DNA from 4 places in the Paraburkholderia fungorum genome. Region 1 is predicted to be linked to each of the others. Evidence: riboswitches for the same ligand, from Rfam matches in the RefSeq annotation. Region 1 holds a riboswitch; each other region holds the start of a gene.

What was found. Region 1 has a riboswitch for cobalamin ahead of cobA (uroporphyrinogen-III C-methyltransferase). Riboswitches for the same ligand answer to the same signal wherever they lie in the genome.
Region 2: it holds a riboswitch for cobalamin, as region 1 does, so the genes downstream of both, BLS41_RS17300 (CbtB domain-containing protein) here and cobA (uroporphyrinogen-III C-methyltransferase) in region 1, are expected to answer to the same signal.
Region 3: it holds a riboswitch for cobalamin, as region 1 does, so the genes downstream of both, cobG (precorrin-3B synthase) here and cobA (uroporphyrinogen-III C-methyltransferase) in region 1, are expected to answer to the same signal.
Region 4: it holds a riboswitch for cobalamin, as region 1 does, so the genes downstream of both, BLS41_RS05045 (TonB-dependent receptor domain-containing protein) here and cobA (uroporphyrinogen-III C-methyltransferase) in region 1, are expected to answer to the same signal.

Annotation. Positions count from the first base shown of each region.
Region 1 covers NZ_FNKP01000002.1:1,128,255-1,132,639, forward strand. The annotation lists gene BLS41_RS21005 (cobyrinic acid a,c-diamide synthase CobB) at 1-766, opposite strand, end outside; gene cobO (cob(I)yrinic acid a,c-diamide adenosyltransferase) at 770-1,372, opposite strand; gene BLS41_RS21015 (cobalamin biosynthesis protein) at 1,369-1,809, opposite strand; gene cobA (uroporphyrinogen-III C-methyltransferase) at 1,806-2,552, opposite strand; cobalamin riboswitch at 2,834-3,076, opposite strand; cobalamin riboswitch at 3,168-3,446, shown strand; gene cobW (cobalamin biosynthesis protein CobW) at 3,650-4,385, shown strand, end outside.
Region 2 covers NZ_FNKP01000002.1:207,263-211,647, reverse strand. The annotation lists gene BLS41_RS17310 (FUSC family protein) at 1-892, shown strand, start outside; gene BLS41_RS17305 (CbtA family protein) at 1,170-1,910, opposite strand; gene BLS41_RS17300 (CbtB domain-containing protein) at 1,922-2,143, opposite strand; adenosylcobalamin (AdoCbl) riboswitch at 2,196-2,282, opposite strand; gene BLS41_RS17295 (histidine phosphatase family protein) at 2,377-2,970, shown strand; gene BLS41_RS17290 (hypothetical protein) at 3,035-3,475, opposite strand; gene BLS41_RS17285 (hypothetical protein) at 3,605-4,385, opposite strand, start outside.
Region 3 covers NZ_FNKP01000002.1:1,440,402-1,444,786, forward strand. The annotation lists gene BLS41_RS22365 (cobalt-precorrin-5B (C(1))-methyltransferase) at 1-945, opposite strand, end outside; gene BLS41_RS22370 (bifunctional cobalt-precorrin-7 (C(5))-methyltransferase/cobalt-precorrin-6B (C(15))-methyltransferase) at 945-2,195, opposite strand; cobalamin riboswitch at 2,280-2,458, shown strand; gene cobG (precorrin-3B synthase) at 2,549-4,006, shown strand; gene BLS41_RS22380 (precorrin-8X methylmutase) at 3,999-4,385, shown strand, end outside.
Region 4 covers NZ_FNKP01000001.1:1,130,795-1,135,179, reverse strand. The annotation lists gene BLS41_RS05050 (FecCD family ABC transporter permease) at 1-230, opposite strand, end outside; gene BLS41_RS05045 (TonB-dependent receptor domain-containing protein) at 258-2,213, opposite strand; cobalamin riboswitch at 2,305-2,561, opposite strand; gene BLS41_RS05040 (ATPase) at 2,768-3,124, shown strand; gene BLS41_RS05035 (cell division protein ZapA) at 3,121-3,435, shown strand; RNA gene ssrS (6S RNA) at 3,531-3,712, shown strand; gene BLS41_RS05025 (EVE domain-containing protein) at 3,843-4,301, shown strand.

The DNA of each region.
Region 1 (4,385 bases):
AGAACGCGGCGTCGCGGGCGACGGCGATCCGCTTGCCGTCCAGCAGGCGCGGCAATACCTCGGGCATGTGTGCGCCGAAATCGACGGCTGGCGGCAGGGCGGTCAGTGCGGTTTGCGCGAGCGTATCGGCGGCACGGTCCAGACGCGCGTCGAGATCGTCGATCTCGGCGGCCTGATGCAGGCCGAGGTGGCGATCGGGCAACGCGATTTCGTCACTGGCCGCGATGTGGCCGCACCAGTGCAAGCCAGGCGGCAACGCTTCCTGGAGCATCTGCGCATGCCGCGCGGAACCGACGCGATTCGCCAGCACGCCGTGAAACGGCACCTCGGGCCTGAATCGCGCGAGACCGAACGCGACCGCGCCGAAAGTCTGCGCCATCGCTTTCGCCGAAATCACCGTCAGCACGGGCACGCCGAATGTCGTGGCGAGATCGGCGCTGCTCGGCGTGCCGTCGAACAACCCCATCACGCCTTCGATCAGGATCAGATCGGCTTCGGCCGCTGCCTGCGCGAGCAGCGCGCGGCAGCCTGCTTCACCGACCATCCACAGATCGAGCGACAGCACCGGCGCGCCGCTCGCGCGCGCGAGGATCATCGGATCGAGAAAATCCGGGCCGGTCTTGAAGACCCGCACGCGTCGCCCTTGCCGCGCGTGGTAGCGCGCGAGCCCCGCGGTGATCGTGGTCTTGCCTTGCCCCGACGCGGGCGCACTGATGAACAACGCAGGGCACGCCGTGGAGCGAGTGCCGCCGGGCGACGCGGACATCGCTCAGAACTCCACGCCGCGCTGCGCTTTCACGCCTTGCTCGCGGTACGGATGCTTGACGATGCGCATTTCGGTGACGAGGTCGGCGGCTTCGATCAGCGCGTCGGGCGCGTGACGGCCGGTCACCACCACGTGCAGCATGTCGGCGCGTGCGTTCAGCACGGCGAGCACTTCGTCGAGCGGCAGGTATTCGTACTTGAGCACCGTGTTCAGCTCGTCGAGGATCACCATCTGATAGTCGCCGCTTTCGATCATCCGGCGCGCTTCGTCCCAGCCTTTGCGGGCGGTGGCGATATCGGCGTCGCGGTTCTGCGTGTTCCAGGTGTAGCCGTCGCCCATCGTGACGAAATCGCAGTTCGCGATCGCGCCGAGAAAATCGCGCTCGGACGTATGCAGCGCGCCCTTGATGAACTGCACGACGCCGAGACGCATGCCGTGTCCCAGCACCCGCACGGCCATGCCGAACGCGGCCGTGGTTTTGCCCTTGCCGGTGCCGGTGTTGACGATCAGCAGACCTTTTTCGACGGTCGCGCCGGCCTGTTTCTTCTCATGGCCTTCGCGCCGGCGCTCGGTCATGCGTTGATGCGATTCGGGATCCGTTTTCATGGGAGGTCCTGTTGGGTATATCGAGTGTGAGTTTGAACCGGCTTCCCGTCGAGGCCAGGATTCGACGCCGCGACAGCCACGGTCACGCCGTCATAAACCGTTTTACGGACGACGAGACAAGCGGTAGCTTCCGGCGATTGTGCGGCGAGCAACGCGCACGGCTCGCAGACGCCGTCCACGCCGACATGCTCGCGTGCGGCTGCCGAAGGGCTTCCGACCGGCAATGCGGCAATCTGCTCGCGGCTGAACAATCTCAGCGGCAGGCCGTGGCGCGCGCAGAACTCGCGCAAACCGGGTTCACCGGCTTTGATGTCGATTGACGCGATTGTGTTGATCTGCGCGAAGTCGAGCGGGCCGAGCGCCTGACGTACCGCCGCTTCGATCTGTTCAGCCGAACTTTGTGAGCGGCATCCAATTCCGACGCTGATTGTTTTCATTTGACGTCGGCTCCGTTTGCCGTCGTCGCGCCGTCAGCCAGCGCGGCCACGCCGCCGATCACCACGATCGCAGGCGACCCGAGCCCCGCACGCGCGACTGTGTCCGCAAACCCGCCGAGCGGCGCGAGTGCGTGGCGCTGCTCGGGCCGCGTCGCCGATTCGATCGCGGCGCACGGCGTATCGGCCGACAGTCCGGCCGCGAGCAGCGCGCCGGTAATGTCGCTCAAACGACGCATGCCCATATAGATCACGAGCGTCATGCGGGTGGCGGCGAGCGCGGCCCAATCCGGCTCGCCGCTGCCCGCGCCGTGTCCGGTGACGAACACCACACCCTGCGTGTAGTCGCGATGCGTGACCGGAATGCCGATTGCCGCCGGTGCCGCGATCCCCGCTGTAATGCCGTTGATCACTTCCACGTCGACGCCCGCGGCCAGCAACGCCTGGCGTTCTTCGCCGCCCCGGCCGAACACGAACGGATCGCCGCCTTTCAGCCGCGCGACACTGCGCCCGGCCCGCGCGTGTTCGAGCATCTGCGCGACGATGCCGGCTTGCGGCGTCGACGGATGACCGCCGCGTTTGCCGACGTAGACGACCAGCGCATCCGCGCGGGCGAATTGCAGCACGTCGGGATTCACCAGGTCGTCGACCAGCACCACATCGGCCTGGGCGAGCGCGCGGGTCGCCTTGAGCGTCATCAGTTCGACGTCGCCGGGACCTGCGCCGATCAACCACGCGCGCGTCATCGCGGCGTGCATGGCGCACGCCATGTCATAGCGGACGAAGCGGACGAAGCGGCCGAAGCGGCCGGAACGGATCGGGAACGGAAAGCGGCGGAACGCCGGACAGCGGACAGTGAAATCATGCGATGCGACAACGGATTCAGGCACGGCGAACAACGCGACCCGTCACGCTGTTTTCGACAAACACGCGAACGGAATACGGCTACGCCATGCTTTAACGCCTTCACATCCGTCCCTCGCGGATTCCAGCGGCCGGCGGCGAGAAATTCGAGATTCGTCGAGATTCGCCGCCTCCGCGTCTGGCCGGTATCCGGGCTGGCGGCCTCATGTGCTTTGCCTTCCCGCCCCGATTCACGGGACAGTGGCATCGAAAAAACGCATGCGCGGCGCAGCAGAAGTGAATCTGGCGCAGCAGGTCGCTTACCGTTGCGGGGACAGCACAGGTTGAGCGCACGAACGCGCTGCCTGTTTCCCGTTTAACTGCACACGCGAACGCATGTGCGGGCACCAAACGCGCGCATACGATAGCACAGGACGCCCCGCCCGATAAGCGTTTCCGGCTGATGCGGGCGGCTTTGCCGCAGCTTCCGGCGCCTTGACTGCGGCGTCTTGCGCGCCTAAACTCGCACGCACTTTGGTGCTCGTGTGCGCTCTCGTGCGCATGCAGTTAAACGGGAAACAGGGTGCCCACCTTCTCTGGATCGGGTCAACCTGTGCTGCCCCCGCAACGGTAAGCGAAAAGTGGTGTCGGCTTCATGCGCGACACCGCGGAGCCGGCTTCGATGTCCACGCGCAAGGCCGCGTCGGCATATCACCACTGGGCGAGAAATCACTCGTCCGGGAAGGGGAAGCGGCGCTTTCGTCAGCCCGGATACCGGCCAGATTAAGCAGGACACCCGTCGCGGGGATGCGACGGCGCGTTCATGACCTCATTCCCGCTTTCTGTTTTTCTGTTGTCGCGGCAACGCCGTCGTTCGTCCCCGTGTTTATATTGTCGTGGCCCGTCGCGCTTCAGCTTTCAGCTTGCGCCCGGCCATGCCGATGCAGACAGACGAACCGACGCGCCGGCGCACGTGCAACCCCTACGGATGGACCTCACGATGCAAACTCAAATGCGCAAGATTCCCGTCACCATCGTCACGGGCTTTCTCGGCAGCGGCAAAACCACGTTGCTGCGGCACATTCTTCAGCATGCGGGCGGCAAGCGCATCGCGGTGATCGTCAACGAGTTCGGCGAACTCGGTATCGACGGGGAAATTCTTAAAGGGTGCGGGATCGGCTGCGATGAAAACGGCGTCGAAACCGAAGGGCAACTGTACGAACTCGCGAACGGCTGCCTGTGCTGCACCGTGCAGGAAGAGTTTTTCCCGGTGATGGAAAAGCTCGTCGAGCGCCGTGGCCAGATCGATCACGTGCTGATCGAAACCTCCGGCCTCGCTTTGCCGAAACCGCTCGTGCAGGCGTTCAACTGGCCGCAGATCAAGAACAGTTTCACGGTCGACGCGGTTGTCACGGTGGTGGACGGCCCGGCTGCGGCAAGCGGCCAGTTCGCCGAAAACCCTGTCGCCGTCGATGCACAGCGCAAAGCTGATCCGAACCTCGATCACGAATCGCCGCTGCACGAGTTGTTCGAAGACCAGTTGTCGGCGGCCGATCTGGTGATTCTGAACAAGACCGATCTGCTCGACGACGCGCAGCAAAGCGCGGTCGAAGCGGTGATTTGCGAGGAAATTCCGCCGCAGGTGAAGATCGTGCGCGCGCAACGCGGCGAACTGGATCTGCACACGCTGCTCGGTCTCGAAGCGGCATCGGAGGAAACGATCCACTTGCGCCACG
Region 2 (4,385 bases), 920 kb from region 1:
CGGCACGCTGGCTGGCGCGCTGGTCAGCGTCATGCTGGTCGCGCCGCTGCACGACTCGCCGACACTATTAGTAGCTGCGATGGTGCTCTGCGTGTTCGGTTGGGCGTACTTCATCCTCAGCGCTTACGCGCCGGGGGTGTTCTTCATTACCGTGCTCGTGGGGTTGGTCTACGGCGAACTGGGTTTCGCCATGGGACCGCTGGTCGAATTGCGGATCGAGGAAGTGCTGGTGGGCTGCATCGTGTCGTTCGCCGTCGCCATTCTGATGATGCCGCTTTCGGCCACCCGTCATGTCGAGGTTCGGCTGGGCGCTGTGCTCGGAGCGCTGCGCGAGGTGGTCCGGCTTGCGGCGGGTGCGGGTGCGGGTGCTGGTGCTGGTGCTGGTGCTGGTGCTGCTAGCGTGAGCGCGTCTGAAACGCGTGCTGCCATGCGCCGGCTGGATCGTGGCTGGCACGATCTTCGGATTGCATTAAAGCCGCTGCAAACCCAGCGTGTAGTGACGTGGAATCCCGATGTCGAACTAGCCACGGGTTCGCTGCTGTGCTGCCTGCATTGGGCGCGGGTGTTGAGCGATCCGGCGCGGCGCGGGATGCCGTCTAACGAGGAAGCGGCGGCGCTCAATGCGGCGGATATCAGCGCGGCCCATGTCGAATCGATCGTGGCGCGACTGGACTCGCTGATCGCCCGATACAACGGACAGCCGAGCGGTTCGGCGCGTGATGCAACGAACGAGCGTGCGTCGGCTGCAGTGGGGATCGAGGTCGATCCGGCAAAATCACCGGCGCTGGCTCAACTGGATGGCGCGGTCGCGCAACTGTTCGACCGGTTGACGCAGCCTACCGGGAAAGCGCGACGCATGTTCAACTGGGCGTTGCGGGGAAAAGGGGTGTGAGACGAGGGCGAGTTGCCGCGTCTGCGTGCTTATCGCGGCAACTCGCGGCAACTACGGAGACGAATACAGGAACAGCTACCGGCCAACACGAGAAACCCGGCGAACTTGTCCACAGAAAATGTTCGCAAGCCTGTGGATAACCTATCCACAACCGGGCCAAGTCCTTGATACCAAACCAGAGTCGAGCCTTGCGCACCTGGCGCGACCGCTTACACAGTCGCGCCGTAAGCACCGGAGCGCCAGAAGTACCGACAAGCGCCCCAGTGCCAGGCCAGCCTCAAGCCGACTTCGCCACGCCACGCACATTCAGCCGTGCGAAATCGCTGCGCTCGACCAGCGCGCCGAACAGCAGCCCGATCGTCGTCCACATGATGACCTGCATGCCGATCGCGGCCACCCGGAACTTCCACAGCAGCACCGCCGGGAAAGCCGCCGGCACTTCGTTGATGACCGGCATCGACAGTTGCACTGCCGCGATGATCACGATAAACACCAGTCCCGCGACAATCGAGCCGTTCCACGCGCCCAGCTTCAGCACCGCGCGGCGTCGCACCTTCAGCGAGAACACCATCGCGGCGATCGAGATCGCGATCATCAGAAAGAACAGGCCCGTGCGCATCCCGATCGTCTCGGGGTCGCCTACCGATGGCGGATTAGCCGGGTACTTGATATTGGGTACGATCACCAGCGCAATGAACGCCGCCAGCGCGAGCCACGCGGACAACGCGCGCACGCCCAGCACGCCGACACGTCCGTACGCATACGCGAACACCAGCGAGAACAGACCGCCGACCGCCGCGCCGAACGTCACCACGCCGGTCAGCAATCCGAGGCCCGCCTGGGTCTCGCGGCTCACGAGTTCAGGCTCGGGCGCTTCGCCTTTGGCGGCGTCTGCCTTTTCTTCGAACGAAATGGCCTGATCGACCTGCGGCTCGCCTACCAGTCGCGCGAAGCCGAACGTGAGCAGTCCCGCGGCGATGCCGGCGAGCATCCCGCGTACCAACAATTTACCAACCATGTCCGGCTCCGTTAGTGGCAGGGAAAGCCGAGCAGATGGCGACCGTCGTGCACGAATTCATGCACGTACATGCCGGGCACCAGCGACGTGGCACCTTCTTCTGCACCAACGAAGTAAATCGCGAGCAATAACAGCAAGCCGCCGAATACGACCCAAGGCAGCAACTCACGCAACGGGATAGGCGTGGGTTGCGCAACGGGCTGGGTCGCGGAATTGAAAACGGTGTCGTTCATAGTGACATCTCCTGGGGGTAGCGCGCCCCGAAAGTCGATTGCAAAGGAATGGTGCGAAGCTCAGGTCTGGCTTTCGGCTTGCGATGCCGATTACAGTGGCGCGACCGCGCCGGGCTCTCACCGGCTTCCGTGCTTCGCAGTCCCGCTATTCTACGCGCTAAACTCGGGCCTCCGCGACCCTGGACGTGCCGTCCGCGCCGCGTTTCGGCATCGTTTGAACGGAAATGAAAAGAATGGACCTACGACTGTTACTGGTCAGCCACGCGTCGACGGCCGCGCAGCGCGCAGGCCGCTTTCCCATCGACGACGACGCGCTCGACGCCCGTAGCATCGGCGAAACGGAAGCTGTGCGGGCGCGTATGGCCTTTTCCGGCGATGCCGCCGCGTTCGTCAGCCCGGCGGTTTGCGCGCGCGAAACGGCCTCAGCACTCGGACTGGCCGCGACGGTCGACGAAGCTCTGGCGGATATAAATTACGGCAGATGGCGTGGCCAGCGGCTCATCGACATAGCCAACGAAGCGCCCCAGGAACTCGCCGCATGGACACGCGATCCCGACGCCGCGCCGCCCGGAGGCGAGTCGTTCGCTGCGCTCGTGAAGCGGGTGGGAGCGTGGCTCGACGCGTTGAACCCTACGACTGCGGACCACGCATCGAACCATCCGCGCCATGTCGTTGCTGTCACGCATGCCCCGCTGCTGCGGGCCGCGATTGTGCATGCGCTGGGGGCATCGCCCGAGATATTTGCGCGGATTGAAATCGCGCCGCTGTCGCTGGTCGAATTGCGGCGCTCGTCGCGCGGCTGGACATGGCGGCCGTCGGCAAGCTGACTGTCGCCGCCGTTCAACTTCAATTTATCGGGACACCGCAGCTACTCATTAACTAGCCCGCCGGTCACTGACCCGATACCACCAGCCGCAGTTTGTTCGAACCCGTGGGCGTCAGCGTGATGCCGGTCCGCTTGCCTTTATCGCCGACATAAAAGTGCTGGCGTCCCGGTGAATTCTGATCGTGAGTCGCTTCGGGCAGACACGACGCGATGTCGGCTGCGACCGCCTGCAACGCGGCGGCATTCGAACCGGCGTCGTGATGCGGCGTCCACGTGCACTGGTAGCTGCCTGGGCTCGCAGCACATTGGGCATCGTCGCCGTAGGGTTGCGCGATGCCTTTGCCATCCTCGGGTGTCATTGAAGCCAGGCCGCCCGGCGCCGCCGCCACGATTCGTTTGAGCGACGCGCACGGGCTGGGGGCATCGTCGGCCTGTGCGCTGCAGGGCAACAGCGCACCTAGCGATGCAGCGGCAAGCGCGGTGGCGAGTATTCGGGTTTTGTTCATGTCGACACGCTCCTCGGACGGTGGCGTGCGGATCATCAACATCGATCCGCGTGGTCACTGCTGCGGTAGCAGGCTTTGTGCCCATGCTGGCCCGACCGACGTGATCGCCAAGGCTCATCGCGAACACCGTCAGACGCCAAATACCGCCGCCAGCCCCTGCTCAGAAGCAAACATCCCGTTCGCATCGTGCCCGACGCCATCGATCACGAACGTCCGGTGGGTCGCCAATCCTTGCGGATGCCGCAACGCCATATACCGCGCGTACGCGAGCCCACGCTCAAGCCGGTTCGTGCCTTGGGTCATCGCCGCACATGAGCGGTCGAGCGCGGGATGCTGCGGATCGCAATCCGCGCCGCCCAGCAGCACGGTGACATCGGAGCGCGCATAGCGTGCTTCGAGCCCGTCGGCGGATGCCGCGCCATCTTCGCCACGCGTGTAAGCGGGCAAATCTTCGAGCCCATATTTCCAGCGATTGAACGACGGACACCGAGCCGCATCGAACGCAGCGAACTCGCCGGATGCCGTCGGACGCATTGCATCGAAATACACATACGACGACGGATTCGCGACCACATACCGCAACCCGACACCCCGCGCGGCCAGCGACGCCTGCTCGCGCGCCACCACCGCATAGCGATGCACCACCTGCGCGCCGCCCGAATGCCCCGCGATCACGACCTCGGTCAGCGATGCAAAGCGGTCGTCCGAAGCGAGCGTCTGCACGATGGCATCGAGCACGTCGAACGAACTGAGCGGCGCCGGACCTTCGGCCTCGCCACCGCCCATCCAGCTGGTCCACTCCCAATGCAACGTGGATGGCGGGACCTCATGCGCGGCCACATCGGCGGTCGCGAGAAACTGCGGCACGATCAGCAGCGTATCGGCGGCGCTGCCGCCCGCCAGCGCGCAG
Region 3 (4,385 bases), 310 kb from region 1:
GTATCCGGCGGCCCAGGTCGCCAGCCGTTCGAGATCGATGCTCGAATTCCGGCTATGCAGATCGAGATGCCCGGCCGCCAGCTTGCTGAGCTTGCCGAAGCCGCCGCACACGCTGAGTCGCTCGACCGGCGCGCGCTTCATATGCTTGAGCACCGCGCCGACGAAGTCGCCCATTTCGATCAGCGCGATATCGGGCAGCGCATAGTGCGCGCGCATCGCGTCCTCGCTGGCGTTGCCGGTGCAGGCCGCGAGATGCGTGTAGCCGTTCGCGCGCGCCACGTCGATGCCCTGATGAATCGACGCGATATAAGCCGAGCACGAGAACGGCCGCACGATCCCGGAGGTGCCGAGAATCGACAATCCGCCGATGATGCCGAGGCGCGGGTTCATCGTTTTCAGCGCGAGTTCCGCGCCGCCTTCGACGCCGATCGTCACTTCGAAGCCGCCGCTGTACGCATGCTCGGCGGCGAGTTCGGTCAGATGCTGCGTCATCATGCTGCGCGGCACGGGATTGATCGCCGGTTCGCCGACCGGCAGTGTCAGACCGGCTCGCGTCACGGTGCCGACGCCAGGCCCCGCGCGAAAAATCACGCCGGGTTCGGCGATCAGGCGCACGCGCGCGAAGACGATCGCGCCGTGGGTGACGTCGGGGTCGTCGCCGGCGTCCTTGACGGTGCCGGCTTCTGCAACGTCAGCGCTGCTGGCGTTGCCGGCATCTCCGGCGACATGGACGTCATCGGCGACATCGGTGTCATTGACGACGCGGCGGCAGTAGACCAGCGGCATCGGCACATGCTGGCCCTTGGGCAGCGTAATTTCCGCGACCTCGCTGACGACGCCCGCGAGCAGCAGACGCGCCGCCGCCAGCGACGTCGCGGTGGCGCAACTGCCGGTCGTGTAGCCGCTACGAAGCGGCGCGGGTTGTTCGGGTGTTTCGTCGCGCATTACGGATGATCGGTGGAAGCCGCGGGCATGTTGCCCGGGATACCCGCAGCGTGCTTCGTCACGTCGAGCATCGTGATCGGCAACGCCTGACGCCACGTATCGAAACCGCCGAGCGGCCGCGCGTCGGCCAGCGCGACGCGGGTCAGCGTGCCGCCGTGCCGGTCGCGCCACGCGATCAGCGCCGCTTCGCCTTGCAGCGTGACCGCGTTCGCCACCAGACGGCCCCCGTCACGCAGACTCTCCCAGCAGGTTTCCAGCACGCCCGGCACCGTCACGCCACCGCCGATAAACACCGCATCCGGCGCGGGCAGTCCGTGCAGCGCCTCGGGCGCGCGGCCCGCGACGAGTTGCAGACCCGGCACGCCCAATGTGTCGCGGTTATGTTCGATAAAAGCCTGCCGCTCCGGATGCCCTTCGACGGCAATCGCGCGGCAGGCGGGATGCGCGCGCATCCATTCGATCCCGATCGAGCCGCTGCCCGCGCCCACGTCCCACAGCAATTCGCCGGGCGTCGGCGCGAGGCGCGCGAGCGTGATCGCGCGCACATCGCGTTTGGTCAACTGGCCGTCGTGGCGAAACGCGTCGTCAGGCAGGCCGCAGGTCAGCGGCAGACGCGGCGCGGCTTCGTCCGCGCGGCATTCGAGCGCGATCAGATTCAGCGCGGCGACTTCGCCCGCGGGCCATTGATCGGCCCGGCCGTCGATCCGCCGCTCCAGATCGCCGCCCAGATGTTCGAGCACGACCATCCGGGTCGCGCCGAAGCCGCGCGTCGCCAGCAATGCGGCAAGCGCGGCGGGTGTGCTGCCGTCCGCGCTCAGCACGAAAATGCGCGCGCCGTCATGCAGATGCGCATTCAACGCCGCCAGCGGACGACCCACCACCGACACCGTCGCCACGTCCTGCAACGGCCAGCCCAAACGCGCTGCCGCCAGCGACAACGACGACGGCGCGGGCAGCACCCGCAGTTCGCCCTCGGGCAACTGCCGCGCCAGCGTCGCGCCGACGCCGAACAGCATCGGGTCGCCGCTCGCCAACACACACACGCTCTGATTGCGCTCGGCCAGCAACGGCGCAAGATCGAACGGACGCGGCCACTGGGTGCGGCGCGCGGCGAGTCGCGCGGGCAGCATCGCCAGATGACGTTCGCCGCCATAAATCACCGACGCCGTCAGCAAAGCACGCCGCGCGGGCCGTCCCAAACCGGCGAAGCCGTCGTCGCCAATGCCCACTACGGTCAGCCATGCCGGCATGCATCCATCCTCATTCTGAATCTTCAAATAATGCGCTGTGCCACGCCTGTCAAAGCGTCCAGCCTCGTTGCGCTGTCCGAAAAAAGGCATAATACAGCCGCCGGTGCCCTTCGGGGCCGAAGAGGGAACACAGTGCCACTGTGGCTGCCCCCGCAACTGTATGCAGCGAGTCCGCCTGCGCTGCGCGCCACTGGTTTGACCGGGAAGGCCGCGGCGGATCATGACCTGCCAGCCAGGAGACCTGCCGGCAACACTGTTCGTGCCAGCCAACATCGGGCGGGGTGTACCGATGCCGCAGCAAGCCTGACGCGGCTTGCTCGGGTTTTTGTGCGACGCTCAACCCGGTGTCCGTCTTGAATCAAGCTTCGCCCTCCCTCGTTTTGCCTCACGCGGTCCCGACACTGCGGCCTTCGGCGTGTCCGGGGCTGCTGCGCATCGTCGCCGCGCGCGATGGCGGGATCTGCCGGATCAAGCTGCCTGGCGGCGTATTGAGCGCGGCGCAGGCCGAGGTTATCGCAGGCGCGAGCGCACGGCACGCGGCCGGGGTCGTCGAATTGACCAATCGCGCGAATCTGCAGGTGCGCGGGGTGCGTAGCGGGCACGAAGCGGCGTTGATTGAGGCGCTGGTGGGTGCGGGGCTTGGGCCTGAGCCTATGCCGGGGGGTAGCGTGACCGTTAATGCGAGCGCCGCTTCCGCCGACGATGTCCGCAACGTGATGATCAGCCCCGCCGCCGGACGCGATCCTGCGGCCCTGGTCGATACGACGCAGCTGTGTGCCGAACTGCTCGCGCTGCTGCAAAGCGACACGCGGTTTGCAGCGTTATCGCCAAAATTCGCGTTGCTGCTGGATGGCGGTGAGCGGCTGGCGCGGGTCGATCATCCGCATGATGTGTGGATCGCGGCGTCGCAGGGTGTCGAGGGTGTGCGGTTCGTGTTCGGGTTGGCGGGATGCCCGCCGGAGGCTTCGGCTTTTCAAAGCGTAGCCGCGCCTCAACCGCAGCAGGTCGGGCGGCCCAACAAAGGCACAGGCCCACTCGCCGCCGTATCGCCCGCGCAAGTCCCGGCTCTCGTGCGAGCACTGCTGCACACCTTCCTCGACCTCGCCGCCGACGACGCCACCCGCATGCGTCACCTGCTCGCCACCCATGCCGTCGATACCATCCTGCAGCACGCCCAGACCTACGTCGACTTCCCGCTTTCACGCGACGCGTCGCTTGCCGGCTGGCAACGCAGCACGCCAGCCGACGCCGGCCTTCGCCTCGGCGCGCATCCGCAATGCAAGTCAGGAACATGGCACGCAGGCGGCCAACCGCCGCTCGGCCGCGTCGATGCCGATACCTTGCGCGCCCTCGCCTTGCTCGCGCGCCAGCACAACACCGGCATCCTGCACATCACCCCGTGGCAAAGCGTGCTGCTTCCCGACCTCGCGACAGACACCGTGCCCGCCGTGCTAACCGCACTGAACGCGCTCGGCCTCGCTTGCGACCCGTCGCAGCCGATCACGCGTCTGATCGCGTGCGCCGGGTCGAGCGGCTGCGCAAAAAGTCTCGCGGACACCAAAGCCGACGCGCAGCAACTCGCCGCGCAACTGCCCGCGGGCGTCGAAGTGCACCTCAGCGGCTGCCCGCGATCCTGCGCGGCCGCGCATTGCGCGCCCTACACGCTGCTGGCGGTGGCGCCCGGCAGCTACGACCTTTATCGACGCGACGACAGCGGCTCCGGTTTCGGCCGCTGCGTCGCGCACCAACTGACGATCCAACAGGCCGCCGACACGCTCGCGCGCCTGGCCCGGAGTAACACTGATGCTTGAATACATACGCGACGGTCAGGAGATCTATCGCCAGTCGTTCGCGACGATCCGCGCGGAGGCCGACCTGTCGCGCATTCCCGCCGACCTCGAAAAACTCGCGGTGCGCGTGATCCACGCGTGCGGGATGGTCGACGTGATCGACGATCTGCAATTTTCCGCCGATGCCGGCACCGCAGGCCGCGTCGCCCTCGCTCAAGGCGCGCCGATTCTGTGCGACGCGGGCATGGTCGCGCAGGGCATCACGCGAGCCCGGCTGCCCGCGGGCAACGAAGTGATCTGCACGCTCACGCAGCCGGACGTCCCCGCGCTCGCCCGCGAACTCGGCAATACGCGCTCGGCTGCCGCGCTCGAATTGTGGCGTCCGCATCTGGCGGGCAGC
Region 4 (4,385 bases), on a different contig from region 1:
CGGACGATCTCGCCAGCAAGGTCGCCCGACTCGACCGGCGACGCCGTGAACGCATGCGACGGCAGCAACGCCGACAACACGCGTCCCGGTGCGAGCGACACGCTGCCCAATGCGAGCGACGCGAGCAGCACCGCCAGCGCGACGCAGGCGAGCGCGAGCCAGATCGCGGCCGCGCGCCTCGCGCTCATCACGCGCACGGCAGCGGGCATCGAAACCGGAGGACGATTCATCCGCGTGATCTCAACGCAGCGCGCGCGTCACTGCTGCTGCCAACCGATCGTGACATACGCACCGCGTCGCGGCGAGTTATACGAGTAGGCCGTTTCATAGTCCTTGTTCAACAGATTGTCGATTTGCGCGGTGACGTACCACGCTTTCGTGATGTTGTAGCGCGCCGACAGATTGACGATGCCATAGCCGCCCAGATCGCCGCTGCTGTCGCTACGCGCGCCGCTCACGATCCATTCGCCGCCCACGCGCCACCCTGCAATGCTGCGATTCACCGCCAGCGAGCCGAAGCGCCGCGCGCGCCGCACGAGGTCGACATCGTTGTCGAGGTCGACGGGATTTTGCAGCGTCAACGAGGCACGCACGTCCGTCTTGCCGACATGTCCGCTCCACGAGCCTTCGAGCCCCTGCACCTTCGCACGGCCGACATTCTCGGCCAGATAGATGCCGGGCGACACTTCGGGATAGTCGATCAGATTCGAATAGCGGGTCTGGAATGCGCTCAGGCGCATCACGCCAAGCGCATTCGATGCGTACTGCAACGCGGCTTCGATCGAATGACTGCGCTCCGGTTTGATCGACGGATTGCCGCTGTACGGATAGTACAGATCGTCGAAACTCGGGGCGCGGAACGAATCCGAATAGCTTGCGGTTGCCTTCCAGTTCCCGGTGATGTCGAAACCGTAGCCGAGATAGTAACTGTTCGCTCCGCCGAAATCGGAATACTGGTCGTGCCGTACGTTCGCCTGAATCTGGTTGCGCCCGAAGCGTCCCGTATAGCCGACGAAACCCGAATCGACGTGACGGTCGGGCGCGGCAAAGGTGTCCGATTCGAGCGTCTGATCGAGATGTTCGTAGCCGACCTGAAGTTTCTGTTGAGCGGCCAATGCAAAATCGTTCTGCCACGTGTACTGACGATTGTCGGTGTCGAAGCGGCCGTTATAGATGCCGTTGGTGTTCGACACACTGCGGTCGTCGCCTTCAGACACGATGAAATGCGTGGTCCACCAGTCGGTCAGCTTGCCGTTCGCGAAGACCGACGCCTGGCGCACCTTGCTGTACAGATTGTTCAGATCGGTCGGCTCGCCGTACGCGTTGTCGTAACTGTTGTTGCCGTTCGACTGGAAGAACGTGACGCCCGCGTCCCATTGGTCGTTGAACTTGTGACGCAACGAAGCCGAGATGCTCTCGTTCAGATAGCCGTTCGCATTCGGATTCGCGCCCGGCGCCTGGGCGGGGTTGAGCGACGAAAAGCCGTCGTCTTTCGAGCGCGCGAGCGAGATGCTGAAGGTCGTGTTGCCGTCTTTGTCGAGTGCGCCGTTCACGCCCATCTGCTGGGTCTGCGTGTGATAGCTGCCGTAGCCCACCGAAAAATTGAAGCGCGGCGGATGATCGCCGCCGTCTTTCGTGAACACCTGCACCACCCCGCCGATCGCACCCGAGCCGTATAACGCGGACACGTTGCCGTTCACGACTTCGACGCGGTCGATCTGATCGAGCGGGATCTGCGAGATTTGCGCCGAACCGAGACTCACGGAATCCACCCGCACGCCGTCGATCAGCAACAGCGATTGCGTCGACGACGCGCCGCGCAAGAACAGGCTCGCCGTCGAACCAGGGCCACCTGTCCGCGAGATTTGCGCACCCGGCGCGAGTTGCAACAGACCGGGCAAGTCGGTGGCGGTGGTGTCGGCGAGATCCTGCTGATCGAATAACGTGGTCTGCGGAATCGTGTCCGCGAGCGGTTGCGGCGTGCGCCCCGCGGTCACGACGACGGGCGACAATAGCGTGGACGAATCATCTGCAGCGGACACATCGCCCGATGACGATGATGACGACGCCGATTCAGACGTAGCAGCGGCAGCAGAATCTGCAGCATCCGAAGCGGACGTGGACGAAGATGGCGATGCAGCACTCTGCGCATGCACGACGAGCGGCAGGCTCGCAAACGCGAGCAGCACCGCGCGAGCGATGGGGGACAACATGGGATGGCATTCCTGTGGATAGCGTGCGCGGCCCGCTTCCCCGCAGGCCGATGCGTAACGAGGCACCCCCGTATTTAACATTTTCGCGGGGGACGTGCCTCTCCCTCTGGCCGGTATCCGGGCTGGCGACACATCGATCCCACCTTCCCACGCGTAACGCGCAGTGGCACACTCACATGTTGAGCTTCAAACACGCGATCAGGATCGACCTGCATGACGAATGCGGTCGCTTACCGTTGCGGGGGCAGCGCAGGTTAGCGCGTTCCGGTTCACGGAACATGCGCCCTGCTTCCCGTTTAACTGCGCACTGTTGAAAAGCGCGCGGGCACCAGAGTGCGGCAAGTTTAGGAGCGGCCTCGAAGTGCGTCAAGAACGGTTGCACCATCGCAAGCCGTTCTGTTAAATGCAGAATATTGTCCGACCGGCGAGGTGTTTTTCATCATAAGGTCGATAAAAGCCTGCATAAAGCAATGTTGTTACGTCTCGAAACGAGACAATTGTCGGAACCTGCGATATTCCGCGCTAAAATGCAATGTCTTTAGAGGACGCAGCACATGCTCACCGAACTCGAATCACTTTCACAGAATATCGGCAAGCTGATCGCGATCAGCCAACGCCACAATGAAGCGCGAATCGCGCTCGAAGATCAGCTCGCCCAATCACGCGCCGAAGCAGAAGCTACGCGCACGGAACTTGCACTGTTGCGCGAAGAGCGCGACGCATTGCAGGCCGAACGCGATGCGCTGTCCGCGAAAATCGACGACGCTCAGGTGCGCCTGAATGCAATTCTCGAGAAACTGCCGCGGGCCCGCGCGAACAGCGAGCCGGATAACCAGCTCGATCTGCTCGAGCCTGCTCAGCACGCTGTCGAAGCGGAGAGCGAAGTGACCCGCCACGGAGAAAATGCATGACCACCAAGCAGATCGAAGTATCGATTCTCGACGTGCCCTATCGCCTCGCGTGCTCGCCGGAAACGGAAGGCGCACTGCTTGAAGCGGTTGCTCGCGTCGACGCCGAAATGTCGAAGATCCGCAATAACAGCAACGTGCGCGGCACGGATCGCATTGCCGTCATGGCTGCGCTGTCGCTGGCATCGGAACTGCTTAGGCTCCAATCGAGCGTTAGACACGGAGAAGCATTTCCTGCAGAGGAAATCCGGCGTACAATGCATCAAATGAACGAACAACTGGGTACTGTGATTCAGCAGTACAACATGCAGTAAGTAGCAGTCGGTCCTGAGATCCACTGCGGATTCAAACGAAGGTGAGTCAATCTCGGCAAACGTTTGAGTTCAATCGTTTAAGCTTCATCGGTTTAGCTTCCCTGCCTGGTTCGCCAAGGTCATATATTCCTTGAACCAATGCCATGTGCACGGTTGCGGAAATTTGTAGCACGGGTGTGCGCGTCACTCTGTCTGATGTACCCGAAGTGTTGCTAACTGCGACCAATTCTGAACCCCCGGTTCAGGATGCCGGCCTAGCGGCTAAGGCGGGGACCTTATCTAGAACGGCATCGGACTTCGGTTCGATGCCGTTTTTCTTTGGGCTCCGGTTTCACGTACGTTTTCTCCGTTCGCGTTTTTCGTTCGTGCCGTCAAGCCCTTAACGTCAACCACGTTCAATTCGATTCATGCGCTACTGGCTAATGAAGTCCGAACCGGACGAAGCGAGCATCGACCATCTCGCCAACGCACCGCACCACACGTTACCGTGGACCGGCGTGCGCAATTATCAGGCGCGCAATTTCATGCGCGACATGATGCAGGTCGGCGACGGCGTGCTGTTCTATCACTCGAGCTGTCCTCAACCCGGCATCGCGGGGCTCGCGGAGGTCTCGTCCACTGCCTACCCGGACCCGACACAGTTCGACAGGAAGAGCCCGTACTACGACGAAAAGTCGTCGCAGGAAACGCCGCGCTGGTTGCTCGTCGACGTCGTATTCAAAAAGAAAATTCCGCTGATTCCGCTCGCAACTTTGCGTGAGCACGAAGAATTGCAGGACATGCGCGTGCTCGCCAAGGGCAACCGTTTGTCGATCACGCCGGTGACCGAAGCCGAGTGGCGCTTCATCACGAAGCGGCTTGTTTAAGACTCGCGTGAAGCCTGTTCGACGTCGATGTAAAACCGGGTCGCGACGATTAAAGCAAAGTGAGATCAGGGAACCAAGCTCAGG